2 regions of the Salinibacterium sp. 10G20-15 genome follow, and region 1 is predicted to be linked to the other one. Evidence: predicted binding sites of a transcription regulator. Region 1 holds the regulator's gene; the other holds the start of a gene.

Region 1 (3,401 bases):
TGTTGAACATGGGGAAGCCGAGGTTGCCGGGCGTGAAGTAGAACTTCTCCCAGAACTTGTCGAGGTGAGGAATGTGGTGCTTGCGGTACGAACCAAGGTTCGTGCCGTCAGCGTCAACAACGACGGCGGTGTTGTAATACACGCCCGTCATCGCTTCTTCATAGATCGGCAGAATCATGACCATGTTGAGCTCTTTAGCCAGGGCCTGAAAGCGCGTAACGATCGGGCCATCAACAGGCTCGGCGTAGCGGTAGTACTTCTTGTCTTGAGTGATCCCGAAGTACGGGCCGTAGAAGAGCTCCTGAAAGCAGATGATTTGAGCACCCTGCTCTTTGGCATCCCGAGCGAACTGCTCGTGCTTGTCAAGCATCGACTCCTTGTCGCCTGTCCAAGTGGTCTGTGTGATTGCTGCGCGAACTGTCGTCATGGTGCCTCCTGCGTTATTCGGCGTCATTGCCTTCGGTGATAAACCGGGAAAGTGACGCGCGAACGGGAACTATCCCCGTGCGTTCATTCTCCGGGTTCATCGTTTCAATCGTGTTGTGCCTATATGACGTTGTGGTTACTCATCATGGCCTCGACTGACGCGAGAGGCAATGCTCATTTGTGCTGGTGAGACCATATTGCCCAAAATTGTCTATGCAACTTAGGCATATTGCTCGCGGAAGCTACGAAGAGCGCGCAGACGTCCACACCGGCCGCGACTGCGGCGCACGAATCTCGAACGGTTGTTGAGGGGCGGCAAACACCGTGGTCACGTCGCTCGCGTACAGAACAGAATCAGGCGCACGGTCGGCCAGACCCTCAAACCCGGCTGCCGCGAGTAAACCGTCGTCGAGGTAGACCACTTCGGCCGACTGCAGGGGCCACGGCTCGTGGTGGTTGCGACAGTAGATCGTTCGTCCACGGTGAGTTTCGTGAAACGCCCACCGCGCCGTCAAGAACGTTGCCTCGGCGTCAGCCGCGAGGGAAACGCTGGCCGCCGGGTCATCGATCGGGCGCACAATGATGTGGGATGCCGCATCCGGTCGGCCATGCCGTTTCGTTTTGTAGGCAACCTGCCCGTCGCGCTGCCCGATCTTCATCGAAGCCCACTGGTAGGGCAAGCCAAAAGCTGCCCGTGCGGTGAGAACGGGGATCAGGTGCGAGGCTTCGAGCGAGAGAAAGACGACACCGCGCCGGCCCTTCTCGTCGACCGAGTAGAGCCGCACATTTACTTCGGGAAAGTCGCCGAGCCACGGGATGCGAGGCCCGCCGAAGAACGAACTCTGCGACATCTGGAACGCAATGAGCCCCACCCAGGAGCTGCCGTTGAGCGTGTCTGGGCGACACCCCTCGGGCATGAACGGGGCGACGACGGCGGGGTCTACGCGCCAGTGCAGAAAGGAGACTTCGCTCCAGCGTTGGCGCAGAATGGCAGGACCACCAAGGGGCGGCGCTTCGCGAAACATCAGGGCACCCGCCGCAAGGACGTGTGGATGTTCGACGCCGCGCGCATCATCAGCGGGGAAGCTGGTTATCGCGGCGCAGGAAGGGGCGCCACAGCACGACTTGGTCGGTGCGTTCGGCTCGCGTTCCGGCGCGCAGTGAGATCACTTCGCCGGCTTGACCCGCCGCGAACACGCGGCGACCCGGCTTGGAGAGCATCTCATCGGCCAGCGCCGTTTCGAGTTCGCGAACACGAGAGGTCAGTTCGGTGACCTGATTTTCCAGGTCAAGAATTCTCTTGATGCCTTCGAGGTTGAGACCCTCGGCGCTGAGCGCCGCGATCTCGCGCAACTGCATCACGTCGCGCATAGAGTAACGCCGCGACCGACCGCTGGTTCTCGTGGGGGACACGAGACCCAGACGGTCGTATTGTCGCAACGTCTGCGGATGCATTCCCGCAAGCTCCGCCGCAACGGCGATAGCAAACGCGGGGGTTAGCTCATCCATAGCTATTAGCTCCTGGCTCGGGCAATCAGGTCGTCCCGCGGGTTCTCTGCGGGCATCGCTTCTGCAAAGGCCTCAAGGTGCGCCAACGCAGCTTCCGGGATGCGGTTAGGCACCGCCACTTGCACTTCGGCAAGCAGGTCTCCGGTTGCTTTCGCTGTCGCGACGCCGCGACCCTTCACTCGCAATACTCGCCCGCTCGGGGTTCCCGGTGCAACCTTTAGTTTCACGGGAGCACCGCCGAGAGTAGGCACCTCGATCGTGGCTCCCAGCACCGCTTCTGAGAACGTCACGGGAACAATAACCCGAAGATTATTGCCTTCGCGTTCGAACACCGGATGCTTGCGCACCGTCACGGTGAGAACCAGATCTCCAGCCGGGCCGCCACTCGGGCTCGGCTCGCCCTTGCCTTTGAGGCGGATCTTCTGACCGTCGCTGACTCCCGCGGGAATCTTGACGTTCATTGGCCGGCCGCCTGCAGGTTGAAGCTTGATCGTCTCGCCGTTAATCGCGGTTGCGAAATCGAGCGTCGTGGTCGCGGCTAGGTCGCGACCCTTCGCGGGGCCGCCCCGAAAACCGGGACCACCGCCAGGGCCGGCTTGGCCGCCGAACATGCCACCGAGGAGGTCCTCGAAGCTCGCGCTCGACTGGCCTCCGCCGTAGCGCTGGCCGCCATAACTCTGGCCACCGCCACCGAACATGCCACCAAAGACGTCTTCGAAGCCGCCGGCTTGACCGCCCGCCTGAAAGCGAGCGCCCGAGCCCATGGCGCGAACCTGATCATACTCGCGACGCATTTCCGGGTCAGCAAGCACCGAATGGGCCTCACTGATTTCCTTGAAACGAGCCTCCGCTTTGGGATCCCCCGGATTGGAGTCCGGGTGAAACTGGCGCGCGAGTTTGCGATAGGTCTTCTTCAAGTCAGCTTCGGAGACATCCTTTGACACCCCAAGAACCTTGTAAAAGTCCTTATCGAACCAATCTTGGCTAGCCACTACACGCCACCCCCGCCCTATTCAGTGGGGCCAGAGACGGCGACCTTCGCGGCACGCACTACGCGCTCACCGAGAATGTAGCCAGGCTCGATGACGTCAGCGATTGTGTTCTCGGTTGCTTCCGGATCGTTCACGTGAACGACTGCCTCGTGGAAAGCGGGATCGAAGGGCTCGCCCTTTTCGCCGATCTTGCGCAAGCCGAACCGCTCGAAGCTCGAGTTGATCTTCTGCGCAACAAGCGCGATCGGCGTTCCCTCGAGAATGTCTCCGTGCTTGTCGGCACGGTCGAGGTCATCCAGGGCAGGCAGCATCGAGCGAACAACGTCGGCGATCACGGCTTCACGGTTAGCAACACGGTCGCGTTCTACGCGAGTACGGAAGTTCACCAGTTCGGCCTGCGCACGCAACATCTGCTCGCGCATGTCGGCAACGAGGTCCCGGCTGGCTTCCTCAAGAAGACGTTGGTCTTCTTCG
Region 2 (3,401 bases), 740 kb from region 1:
GTGATGACTCCGACTTTCCGTTACAACCCCGCCGTGCTCGCTCAGGCCTTCGCCACGATGGGGTGCCTGTACCCGGGGCGCATCATGCTCGGGGTGGGAACGGGCGAGGCACTCAACGAGATCGCCACCGGATTCCGCGGTGCCGGTGAGCAAGACTGGCCCGAGTTCAAGGAACGCTTCGCTCGCTTGCGTGAATCGGTTCGCCTCATGCGCGAACTGTGGACCTCAGACCGCGTGTCGTTCGAGGGAGAGTACTACTCCACTCACGGTGCGAGCATTTATGACCGCCCCGACCAGCCCATCCCGATCTACATCGCCGCCGGTGGCCCCATGGTGGCACGCTACGCCGGCCGTGCCGGTGACGGTTTCATTTGCACGTCGGGCAAGGGCATGGAGCTCTACAACGACGCGCTGATCCCCGGCGTGAAGGAGGGTGCAGCCAAGGTCGATCGCAAGTTCGAAGACATCGACCGGATGATCGAGATCAAGCTCTCGTACGACACCGATGCTGAGCTCGCGCTCGAAAACACCCGTTTCTGGGCTCCGCTTGCGCTCTCCAAAGAGCAAAAGCACGACATCACCGACCCCATCGAGATGGAGCGTGCCGCTGACGCTCTGCCGATCGAACAGATCGCGTCGCGGTGGATCGTGGGCAACGACCCCGACAAGATCGTCGAAGCGATTCGACCATACGTGGAGGCCGGCCTCAACCACCTCGTATTCCACGCGCCCGGTGGCGACCAGCGTCGCTTCCTCGAACTTTTCGAGCGCGATATCGCTCCGCGACTGCGGGCGTTGTAGGGCCTAGGGCGCGAGACGCGCACACGGTTTAATTGACGATGGGCGGATGCGTGAAGCATCCGCCCATCGTTGTTGTGCCGGCAATCAACTCCGCCGGCTACAGCATGCCGTCTAGCTCGTGACAGCGACTTTCTCGGTCGATCGAGCCTGGTTGGCGGAGTTAGTGCTGACCTCGATCTTGCGAGGTTTTGCCTTCTCCGACACTGGGATGATCACGCTGAGTACACCGTTGTCGTAGCTGGCACTGATGTTGTCGCGGTCGATGCCCGCACCGATGCTGAACTGGCGAAGGTAGGAACCGTAGCGGCGCTCCTGCGAGAGCCATTTGGCTCCTTCGCGCTCGCCAGCGGTGCGCTCGGCGCGAATGGTGAGGAGCTGACCGTCAACGTCAACGTCAACGGAGCCGGGATCGACGCCCGGAAGGTCGGCGGTGAGAACGTACTCGTCAGCCTGGCGGTAGAGATCCACGGGCATGGGCTGGGTGCCGACGCGGGACTGGGCAGCGGAGGTGAGCCTGTCGAGTTCGGCAAAAGGATCAAATGACAGTGTCATGGGAAACCCCTTTCTCAAAGTTGAGTCACCGTGACTCAACAATCAAAAATTAGCACTCTCGCCCCGAGAGTGCCAAGTCGTTTTGCTCAAAGTTCGCTGACAACGAAACGACCGCCGCCGGAGAGCTGCGGCGACGGTCGAATACGTGGTTCTCATCGGATGATGAGCCGCGGATATTTCTGCTCAGTGCGAGCACGGGCCAGCGCCACACGCTCGCGGCGGAGCTGGTGTTGAGCCCGCAGTTCAGCCGACGCGAGCAGTCGAGCGCGGTGCGGCCGGCGGCTCCACGTGATGAGAGCGACGCCGAGATGCAGAGCAAGACGGTCGATGACTCCCACACGACGTGCTGCCGCAGGGCGCGGCTCGTCGACGGGACGAGGTTCGGGCGGATGGTCACGGCGGTCTTTCGGAGCCGCCAGAGTTGCGTTCATGAGGTGTCTTTCGTGAAAAAAGTGGATGCGGAAGGTGCGCACAATTGCGCTGTTTCAGGTGGCGACCCAACGGCATCCCACAGTGATCGCGAGTCGCTGAAGAAGGGAAGACCATCGAGAGGCGAACGCACCCATGAAGGGGGTGCAGACTCGTCAGTCGTCGCAGTCTCGCGATGATCGAGTTGGGTCGTGTGCTCCGTGAGCGCCGCCACCGTCAGAACCGGTGAGCGGAGAGCGCTAACCGGTTAGGCGGTGAGGGTGCCGACGGAGCCGGCGGTCGTGGGGTTCTTCGTAATGGTGAAAACAAACACGCGAGGCTCCTTTCAATAGTTGGCGTTTGCTCAGTGTAAGGCGGGCAGTCGCTGACGGCAAGACCCGATTTAGGTGCGATGCAAAGCCGTGATGATGGCCTCCGAGAGCTCAGCCGGTTTCGTGAACTGCGGCCAGTGCCCGGTGGGGAGGTCTACGAGTTCGAGGTCGGTGAGCTGAGCGAGTTCGGTCGCGAAGGGTGCACCCTCGCTCATCCACTCTCGCACTTGCTCGGAAGGGAACTCGCAACAGATTACGGTGGCGGGCACGCTGAAGCGCGCCGGCGTGGAGAGCGATTGCGGGGTGGTTGCGATCAGTGCTGGCTGGGGGATCGCAATTTCTTGAAACCACGTGCGCAGTTCGTCGGTCAGGTCAACGAGGTCTTCATCGTCGAAGATGCTCCAGTCAGGCAGTGGGATCTCACCGTCAACGGTCGGCAGTTCGGTGTTGATGGGCATGCCGTTCGGCAGTGGCACGGTGTCGACGTGCACGATTCTGGCCAAGCACGTGGGCCGGGCATCCGCTACCGCGTGGGCAATGGGGCCACCGCCGCTATGGGCAACGAGGGCAATGCGGGGCGTCGGTCGCTCGTCTTCGTCGTCGTTTCCGTTCTCGCTGCCGTCGGCCTCGACATGAGTGAGGGCGTCAACCACCGCGACCACCGCCGCGATGTGGTCGGCCAGGGTTACCGTCGCGCGGTTGGTGTCACGGCGTCGCAAGCCAGGGAGGGTGAGCGGATGCGCGGTGTGGCCAGCATCTCGAAGAGCGCGGGTTACCGGAGCCCACGAGTCTCCGTCGAGCCAGAATCCGGGGATGAGAATGACGTGCATCGGCGGGCTAGCGTCGCTGGTCGATCAGGACCTGGTCGATCGGTCGCTCGAGGTTTCGTCGCTTGTGGAGCTCAAAGGACGCAGCACGGTATTTCACGGTGAGACTGACAGAAAACGCGCCGAGCTTCATGCTGACTCCTCATTGAGTAGACCGCCATTATCCGCCCGCGAGCGTGCCAACTCAACGGTTGCGCGAATGGTGGGCCCACTTGGGGCACCATAACCGCCACAATAGACGGATGCCCGTGACTGTTGCTGCCCCCCATATCGGCTATGCCGCCATGCTCGAACGGTTTCACCCGCGCGAGGTGATGGGCTTTGCGCAGCATGCAGAAACGCGGGGCTTTCGCGGGGTCATGGCCGCCGACCACTATCAGCCGTGGGTGCCACAGCAGGGGCAAGCATCGTTCGTGTGGAACGTGCTGAGCGGTCTCGGCGAAACCACGACGGGCGATCTCGGTACGGGCGTTACCGCGCC

What was found. The regulator HspR, encoded in region 1, represses chaperone genes until heat shock. The targets are predictions, from matches to a motif close to AAGTTGAGTCNNNNNGACTCAACTT.
Region 2: the regulator HspR is predicted to act here: its motif matches at 1,371-1,395, upstream of ACR3YK_RS09485 (Hsp20/alpha crystallin family protein).

What each region holds. Positions count from the first base shown of each region.
Region 1 covers NZ_CP195118.1:1,224,492-1,227,892, reverse strand. The annotation lists gene ACR3YK_RS05915 (nitrilase-related carbon-nitrogen hydrolase) at 1-427, opposite strand, end outside; gene ACR3YK_RS05910 (YqjF family protein) at 669-1,451, opposite strand; gene ACR3YK_RS05905 (heat shock protein transcriptional repressor HspR) at 1,501-1,935, opposite strand; gene ACR3YK_RS05900 (DnaJ C-terminal domain-containing protein) at 1,941-2,927, opposite strand; gene ACR3YK_RS05895 (nucleotide exchange factor GrpE) at 2,945-3,401, opposite strand, start outside.
Region 2 covers NZ_CP195118.1:1,969,439-1,972,839, forward strand. The annotation lists gene fgd (glucose-6-phosphate dehydrogenase (coenzyme-F420)) at 1-801, shown strand, start outside; gene ACR3YK_RS09485 (Hsp20/alpha crystallin family protein) at 913-1,353, opposite strand; gene ACR3YK_RS09490 (hypothetical protein) at 1,506-1,784, opposite strand; gene ACR3YK_RS09495 (alpha/beta fold hydrolase) at 2,165-2,923, opposite strand; gene ACR3YK_RS09500 (hypothetical protein) at 2,931-3,053, opposite strand; gene ACR3YK_RS09505 (TIGR03557 family F420-dependent LLM class oxidoreductase) at 3,163-3,401, shown strand, end outside.